DNA from 4 places in the Pseudoalteromonas sp. CST2 genome. Region 4 is predicted to be linked to each of the others. Evidence: predicted binding sites of a transcription regulator. Region 4 holds the regulator's gene; each other region holds the start of a gene.

Evidence for each region. Region 4 encodes sigma-54, which starts transcription at its own class of promoters, with help from an activator protein. Its sites were predicted from a motif close to GTTGGCACGNNNNTNGNNT; they were not measured.
Region 1: PSH41_RS01975 (EF-hand domain-containing protein) is a predicted target of sigma-54. The motif match lies at 1,239-1,257, and genes of this name have one in related genera.
Region 2: PSH41_RS19105 (DUF1328 domain-containing protein) is a predicted target of sigma-54. The motif match lies at 1,143-1,161, and genes of this name have one in related genera.
Region 3: PSH41_RS06640 (diacylglycerol kinase family protein) is a predicted target of sigma-54. The motif match lies at 997-1,015, and genes of this name have one in related genera.

What each region holds. Positions count from the first base shown of each region.
Region 1 covers NZ_JAQREO010000001.1:433,156-435,360, reverse strand. The annotation lists gene PSH41_RS01980 (sensor histidine kinase) at 1-990, opposite strand, end outside; gene PSH41_RS01975 (EF-hand domain-containing protein) at 1,292-1,525, shown strand; gene PSH41_RS01970 (hypothetical protein) at 1,551-1,778, shown strand; gene PSH41_RS01965 (calcium dependent protein) at 2,068-2,205, shown strand, end outside.
Region 2 covers NZ_JAQREO010000021.1:18,973-21,177, forward strand. The annotation lists gene csrA (carbon storage regulator CsrA) at 1-11, shown strand, start outside; gene PSH41_RS19095 (YcxB family protein) at 62-529, opposite strand; gene PSH41_RS19100 (hypothetical protein) at 686-877, opposite strand; gene PSH41_RS19105 (DUF1328 domain-containing protein) at 930-1,103, opposite strand; gene PSH41_RS19110 (OadG family protein) at 1,632-1,877, shown strand; gene oadA (sodium-extruding oxaloacetate decarboxylase subunit alpha) at 1,887-2,205, shown strand, end outside.
Region 3 covers NZ_JAQREO010000003.1:409,620-411,824, reverse strand. The annotation lists gene PSH41_RS06650 (anti-sigma factor) at 1-96, opposite strand, end outside; gene PSH41_RS06645 (sigma-70 family RNA polymerase sigma factor) at 93-617, opposite strand; gene PSH41_RS06640 (diacylglycerol kinase family protein) at 1,075-2,205, shown strand, end outside.
Region 4 covers NZ_JAQREO010000001.1:215,727-217,931, reverse strand. The annotation lists gene lptB (LPS export ABC transporter ATP-binding protein) at 1-126, shown strand, start outside; gene PSH41_RS00980 (RNA polymerase factor sigma-54) at 196-1,695, shown strand; gene hpf (ribosome hibernation promoting factor) at 1,723-2,010, shown strand; gene PSH41_RS00970 (PTS sugar transporter subunit IIA) at 2,015-2,205, shown strand, end outside.

The DNA of each region.
Region 1 (2,205 bases), 220 kb from region 4:
TTCGCTAACGCTGTCTTTACTGGTTCTGATAGCGTTATAACTAAGTAGGCTGTCAATCATAGTGCGCAAACGCACCATAGATTGGCTAATAAGCTCAAGCACAGCTTGCTGCTCTTTTGTAATGGGGCCGACTATTTCATCGCTAAGTAAATCGGTGCCCTCGACCATTGAAGCCAACGGCGTTTTAAGCTCGTGGGTTACATGGCGTAAAAAGGTATCTTTTTGTTGCTCAAGCATATGTAGCTGCTCTTGCACCCATTGTAGTTTTTCGCCTAATTCCACCAGCTCACTTGAGCCTTGCACTGCAATTTTTTGCTGCCAGTGGCCTTGCCCTAGTTTATCTATTACCGACGTAAGCCCTTTTAAACGCTTACTTATGCGCCATAAAAAGCCTCCACCCACTAGTAAAGTAAGCGGAATAAGCGCTACTAACCAGTTAATAAACGAGCTTTGTAAAGTACTTAATTCACTTTGGTTATTTTGTATTTGCGCTGCATTCGTATCGCGCAACCACACAGTAAGTTCAGCCACTAAATCGCTAATAGGCACAAACAATGCAGCATCTTGTTGGTTATTTTCAATTAAAGCTTGATGAGTACTACGCAATGTTGTTGCTAAGCGACGCCACTGCATAGTGTATTGCTGTGTGGCACTGGCTTGGCTGAGCGTGTCGATTGTTTGTAAGGAGGATTGCCATTTTTCGTTTATTAACGTGTCGAGCGACTCGCTTTTTAACACCCAGTTTTGTCGCGTTGCCCGCTCTAGGCTATTAAGCTCTTGCTTTAAAAAATTAAACGACTTAGTAACTTGGTAATTATTACTGACGATAAGCTGGGTAACAGCGAGCTGTTTGTTTAACGCATTTAAAAAAACAATAACCACTAAACTAAGCGGCAGTAACGACAGCAACATACTAATTATAAACTGACCTATTAAGTTAGGCCGCCAATTAAGCATTGCACGATACTTTTTAGCCAACGTTACAGGCATTATCATTTCCTTTTATTATTTTAAGCGCCCTATTTTAGTTACTTACCTTATACTCTCGCTGAATCAACTTCTATATTTAACCCAATATATCCACCTGTTGCCATTTAGCAACACACTAAGCTATTGATAACTCTATTAACTACTAATAGCACGTACCGCCTGTTGCAAAAATAACACACATTTAAGTAAAAAATTCCGACCAGCGCCCCTCAAACAATATAAACCATTGATTTTAAACACTTATTTAAATTGGCATCATTTTTGTAATAGTGAGTGCAACTTTAATCAATAAGGAAATTAAATGAACAACCGCTTTTTAGTAATTTTACCCATGCTGGCTTTTGGGTTTATGGGCACAGATGCAATAGCTATGGACGTTCAAGCTACATTTAATGAGCTAGATAAAGACAGTAACGGCACACTTAGCGAATCAGAAGCGGGTGAAGATGCCGTACTACACGAAAACTTTTCACAAATAGACACTAACCAAGATAGCCAGTTGTCGCTAAGTGAATTCAAAAAGTTTATTCAGTAAATTCATTTAATTAGGGAACATGATTATGAAACAACTTATCGCAGCATTTGCATTAATGTTTTTAGCCATTAGCGCCACGGCTTTAGCCTCTTCTGTCAACATTCGCTTTGCTCATTTAGACAAAGATATGGATGGAGCAGTATCGCTTGCAGAAGCCAAACAAGATAAAGAAGTAATGAGGCAATTTGCCGATTTAGACGAAAACCAAGACAAGAAAATTTCTAAAGAAGAGTTTCAAAATTTTAAACCTTAATTTTGATTAAGCGCTTTAATAACAAACTCAATAGTAACGATGTTTAAATCTTTTTCTGTGGCTAGAAATTTTAAGCCGTTAGCGCTAAAACGAGCTGCTTAAAATAGATTTATTATCCACAGCTGAAGTTAATTAAGTTTTACTTAAGCTTTTACCTAGTAAGGTAGGTTTCAAAAGCATTTGCCATAATCCCTGAGGGAATGTGTAAACGGATTTAATGTTGGGAAGTTAAATTATGGCAAGTGTTTTTTTTATTAATCTACAAGCACTGTATGTTGGAAGGAAAACCATGAAGTGTGTTTTTTTTAGTGTTATCGCTATTACTATGATCAGCTTTAATGCTGTTGCGTTAGATGTTAAACAACGTTTTGATCACCTTGATGCCAATAAAAGCGGCTTCTTAACAGAAGACGAATTAGAGCCACAG
Region 2 (2,205 bases), on a different contig from region 4:
GCAATGCTTAATCAACAGTTATACTTAGCTGAGTAATGCACTTAGCTATACCAAAAGCCACTCACTGAGTGGCTTTTTTGTTTATAAAATCGCGCATTTCATCGGTTAATACACTGCTAGAAATATATTGCATACCTTTATTATGGTGCACTAAGTAGCCGTGGTTGGTTTTAATAATATGGGTTATTTCTGCCCACTTAAATGTATGGCTTTTATAGTGGTTTTCGGTGCTAATAGCGTCATCGGTAAACGAAAGAGTAACCGTTGAACCCGAAGCACGACTAAACATTTGGCGCGTAACCCACCAAGGCCTGCGGTAATAAAAGGCAACGCATTCTAATACACCCAGCATTATTAAAAATGTACCTAGGTAATGATCGTCCATAGCGTAAATACTAATTAAACCTAAGCACACCAGTAATGCCAGCAAAAAATACTTTGGCTTGGCTGCTTTACTATAAGAGTGGGACTCGTCAAAGCATTCGTAGTAGTAGGGTTTATCGAGTGTGTAAGTGGTGGTCAGTGCCATAATTGCTAATAAGTAATAGTTTTCGCTATTTTAACAAGCTAGCGTAAAAATCACACCCGTTAATGTAGGCTATGCATTATAAGAGTTAGAAGCCCCTTTTTATTAGCGCACAAAAAAACGGCTTATTAAAAGCCGTTTTTTACGTTACCAAACAGATTAACAGTTAGTTTCTTCTGCGTTAACGCCTTCTTTTACATTTTCGCATGCATCTTCAACAGAGTTTTGCACGTCAGTTACTGCTTCATCAATACGCTCACCTGCTTCTTCTGCGTGGTTGTCTTCACAACCCATCATAAAGAAACCTGCAAATACGGCGATTAGTGCTGCTTTTAAAGTTGTTGAGTTCATAATGTAATTCCTTGTATATGTTGATTGTTTAGTGTTTTAAGTATGTTAGTAGCTACCTGGGCGATTTACCGCGCAGCGCACCTGAAACTAAAGAAATCACTAAAAGTACTAAAAAGATAAAGAATATAATTTTTGCTATACCAGCTGCGGCACCTGCGATACCACCAAAACCTAACACTGCAGCGATTAAAGCAATAACTAAAAATGTAATTGTCCAGCGTAACATTGTTTTCTCCTTGGTTATCAAATTCGTTCGAAAGTAATAATGCCAGTTGCGTGCCAGAGTTTAATTCTATTAATTTTCAATATGTTATGGTTTTTTTGGCGAAGATTATAAATTTAGGATTGGTAAGTTTTACGTTTAACGATGTAACTTATTCACACTATTGTAAAGAGAGTAAAAAAATAAATATTTTTTGTGCGCTGCTTTACTAGTCTTGGTAAGACCAATTTACATTTTAGCCCAAACTGATTTTTTACCTGCCGTTTAACTTACTATTTCTTATAGTTTTTAAGTTTTTTTGGGTTTAACCATATAACCTTTGCCTATAACGGTTATTTTTATCATCTATATCTAAGCCAATTTAACCCTGTATTAGCTATGTTAACTATTGTGGCTGTATGTTAGTTTAATTTTAATTGGTTTTACCAATTGACAGGTGGTGGACAAAGTTAAAAGTTTTGTTATCATTCGGTGAATAATTATTTAAATAAAGCGGTTTTTTATATCGCTATATAGTGCAGGGGGAGAAAAATGGATATAGGAGCTGTACTCACAACCGCAGGTAGCTTGATGCTTACGGGCATGGTGGGCGTGTTTGTATTTCTTTCAATATTGATTGGTGCTGTGTCACTCATGTCTAACTTGGTTGCTCGTTTTGACGAGGCTGAAGTTGCAATACCGGTTAAATCACCATCTTTAAAATCTCAAGGTGTGCCAAACGAGCACATCGCTGCTATTAGTGCTGCCATTGCTCAGTACAAATCAAATAATAAATAAGAGGCACACATGGCTAAATTAAAATTAACAGAACTTGTTTTACGCGATGCTCATCAGTCTTTACTTGCAACCCGTATGCGCTTAGATGACATGCTACCTATTGCTAGCAAACTTGATGATGCCGGTTTTTGGTCTATTGAGTCGTGGGGCGGCGCTACGTTTGATTCGTGTATTCGTTATTTAGGTGAAGATCCGTGGGAGCGTATTCGTGCTCTGAAAAAAGCAATGCCGAATACTAAACAGCAAATGCTATTGCGCGGGCAAAATTTATTGGGTTACCGCCACTATGCCGATGACGTGGTAGAAAAGTTTGTAGAGCGTGCCCACA
Region 3 (2,205 bases), on a different contig from region 4:
TAAGCGTTGAAAACGTTTTCGTGCCAGGCCTTTTAAAGTACCTAATACATACTGCCCTGCTAAAGCATCAAGTAATTCTGGTTTATTATAATTCATAATGTTAAACACCTCTGCAACTGCTGCAAACCACGCCTGATCCAGCTTTTAACTGTGCCTAAGGGCGTTTCTATGTGATTGACTAACTCACCATGGCTTAGCCCTTTGTAATAGGCTAAATGAATGGCTTGTTTTTGTTGGGGATCAAGTTGCTCAATACAATTAACAAGTTTGGTTTGTTCGTCGTAACTAACATCGACTGCTTGTTCATCGTATTCATCATCACCCATTGCCTGCTCTTTTCTTACCTTGTGATAACGCAATGCATCTAAGCTGCGGTATCTCACAATGCTTATCATCCAGCTAATAACTGTGCCTTTAGATGAGTTGTACTCTGACGCGTTATGCCAAATTTTTATAAATGCCTCTTGCAGTACTTCTTCTGCGTGCGCGCGGTTTGACAGCATATTTAAACTAATCGCAAAAAGCTTTGCGCTTGTTTGCTGATACAAATCAGCAAACGCGGCTTTGTTACCCTGTGCTGTTTTACACAAAAGAGGAAGTAAATTGTCGTTTTCCATAAGGTTCCTGTTGTTTTTATTATTACCGAGGTGTGTTGGGCTTCGTGAATTAAAAATTGTTTTATTTGAGCGCAGCTTAATCGCTTTGAAATAGAGATTAAACAGGCTGTTATAAATTTAACCAATAAAGATAAACACACTCTCAATAAACGTGTGAAAAGAGTGATTGGATGCGAAAACTTTTAAGCTGACATTTATATTAGCTGCTGTACACATTGAAACAAGTTTTAAATATAAACAGTTACCTTTGAGTAGTGAGAAAAAATGACCGATTACTGTGTAAAAAGCGCCTAATATGCGAATACAGCTAAAGCTAGCTACTTTTATTTATTTTATATCAGTTACTTAGTGTTGTTTTTGTTCCTAAAAAACAACTTTTGTTGGCGTGTAAATTGCTACTACACTTATACACAGCTGTAAAAAAATGTGCCAAAACAGTAAAAATAAAGGAGAAAATATGTGGGCTGCAACGAGTTATTTAATTTTAGCGTTAATTTTTATATTTATAGGGTGGGAGGTTAACTCGGTATATTTTGCAGTGGTATTTTACTGGAGTGCATTGTCGTTAATTCTTGTCAGTGGTGCTTACATTTTTAATTTGGCGAAAATTTTTAGAAAGCGTGAAAATGGTGTCATCCCATTTTATATTCGCTGGGCATTTGTGCCTTTTTTACTGGGTGTTCAAATTTACAATGCGTATTCTCGCAAGCACGATAAAGTCCCTCCCATTCAAAAAATTAACGACCATTTATTTTTAGCATGCCGATTGTTCCCCTCTGATATAGATACGTTAAAAGAAAACGGCATAACGGCAATATTAGATGTAACGTGTGAGTTTGATGGCTTAGAATGGAGTTCTACACAAGAAAATATTAGCTATTTAAATATTCCGGTGCTTGATCATAGTGTGCCTACCCATTCGCAATTAAACCAAGCCATTAACTGGATACATCATCATATTAAAGAAGACCGCCGCGTGGTAGTTCACTGTGCACTGGGCAGAGGGCGTTCGGTATTTGTTATGGCAGCGTATTTACTGAGCCAAGATAAAAACGCCGATGTTCACCAAGTGCTCGCGCAAATAAAAGAAACCCGCGAAACCGCAAATCTTAATAAGCATCAGCTTCGTCATTTAGCAAAGCGACATAAAAAGGGCGAGCTAGTTATTAAAAACAAAGCCGTTATTATTGCAAACCCTGTGTCGGGTACCAAAATGTGGCAAGACAAAGAGCATTTAATAGTGGCTAGGTTGTCGGCGTATTATGATTTAGAAGTATTAACCACCACCAAAGAAATAGACGGTATTGAGCTTGCTAAACAAGCCATTAAAGATAAGCCAGATATAATAATTGCCTGTGGCGGCGATGGAACCGTGACAGAAGTAGCAAGTGTGTTGGTAAACACTCAGTGCAAGCTGGGTATTATCCCAATGGGCACAGCCAATGCATTAGCGCATGTGCTTATGGGGATTAGCTCTAAAATCATTCCTGTTGAGCAGGCCTGCGATCTTATTATTGATGGGCAAACCCAAACAATTGATACGGCCTATTGTAATGACGAGCTTATGCTGTTGTTAGCTGGGATTGGT
Region 4 (2,205 bases):
CTTGATGTTTGTGAAAAAGCCTACATTGTTTCTCATGGGGAGCTAATTGCATCTGGCACCCCAGAACACGTATTAAATGACAAAACTGTACGCGATGTTTATTTAGGCGAGCAATTTAGGCTGTAACATTTAAGCCACACCTACAAGCATCTGCTAATATTAATTATAACAACATAAAAGGATTGTTAGAGATACATGAGGCAATCATTACAGCTGCGCATGGGCCAGCAACTTACAATGACTCCACAATTGCAACAAGCGATTCGCTTGCTGCAGCTCAGTACATTGGATCTCCAGCAAGAAATACAAGAAGCACTTGATAGCAACCCGCTATTAGAAGTAGAAGAGCAAGATTACACGGAAGAGTCGGCTGGAAAAAATGAGCAAAAAGCAGATACGGATGATGTAACCGTAAGCGCATCGGCTGACGATACAACCAGCGAGTACGAGCAAGACAGTGGCGAAGCTTTAAATAAAGACACCGTTAGCGATGATATGGCAATGGATGTAACCTGGGATGAGTACATGAGCGCAGCCCCTGCTGCATCCTCAGGCCCAATGCCGGAAGATGAGTCTATTTATCAAGGTGCCTCTACTGAAACGCTACATGAGTATTTAATGTGGCAGCTTCAGCTTACTCCTTTTAGCCCAACTGACGAAGCCATTGCTATTGCCATTGTAGAAGCTGTAGATGACTCGGGTATTTTAACGCTAAGTTGCGAAGAAATTTTAGAGAGCTTTAACCAAGAAAACGATGACGAAGTTGAAGTTGAACTTGATGAAATAGAAGCCGTTTTAAAGCGTATTCAGTTATTTGACCCTGTAGGTATAGCCGCGCGCAGTTTACAAGAGTGCTTGTGTATTCAGCTAAACCAGTTTGATAAAGACACCCCTTTTATAGAACAAACTAAAATGATCTTAACCGATCACATTGATCTATTAGCGGCACGCGACTATCGTACATTAATGAAAAAGACTAAGCTTAAAGAAGACGAGCTTAAAGAGGTCATGACCCTAATACATACCCTCAACCCAAAACCTGCAGATACCATAGTAAGGGAAGAGTCGGAGTATGTAATACCGGATGTGTCGGTTAAAAAAATAAAAGGCCGCTGGGTGGTAGAGCTAAACCCAGATAGCATGCCAAAAATACGCGTAAATAGTCAGTACGCGGCTATGTCACGTACCGTAAAATCAAGTGGTGATAGCCAATTTATTCGCTCTCACTTACAAGAAGCTAAATGGTTTATAAAAAGCCTTGAAAGCAGAAACGACACGCTGCTCAAAGTAACAAACTGTATTGTAAAACAGCAACAAGCATTTTTTGAACATGGCCCAGAAGCCATGAAGCCAATGGTTTTAAACGATGTTGCTGAAATGGTAGAAATGCATGAATCGACAATTTCGCGTGTTACTACGCAAAAATATATGCATACGCCACGTGGTATTTTTGAGCTTAAGTATTTTTTCTCAAGCCACGTAAGCACTGAAAACGGCGGAGAGTGTTCATCAACCGCAATACGTGCCCTAATTAAAAAGCTAATTGCCGCGGAAAACTCAGCTAAACCATTGAGTGATAGTAAAATTGCGGATATATTGGCAGAGCAAGGAATTAAAGTAGCTAGACGCACAATAGCAAAATACCGTGAATCGCTAGCTATTCCACCGTCAAATCAGAGAAAGAGTTTGATATAAGACGTAAAAAACAAAGAGGAAATGCTTATGCAACTAAACCTAACTGGTCGTCACGTAGAAGTAACTGATTCACTTAGAGACTATGTAAATAATAAATTTGCAAAGCTAGAAAGGCACTCAGATCATATTAGCAATGTGCATGTCATTCTCGATGTAGAAAAACTCAACCAAAAAGCAGAAGCGACTATTCATGTAAGTGGCGCAGATTTATTTGCCTCAACAGAGCACCAAGATATGTATGCCGCTATAGACTCGTTGATTGACAAGCTCGATCGTCAAGTCATAAAACATAAAGAGAAGCTTGCTAGACACTAATATTATGAAATTAAGTACATTAGTATGCCAGGACTGCAGCAAAGCTGCGGTCCTTTTTAGTAGTAAAAAAAGAATTTTAGAGTTTATCAGTGAGCTTGCTCATGAAAAGCTCCCCTACTTACCACAACAAGATATTCTTAATGCGCTGGCAAGCAGAGAAAAGCTAGGCAGTACTGGTATTGGCCGGGGTATCGC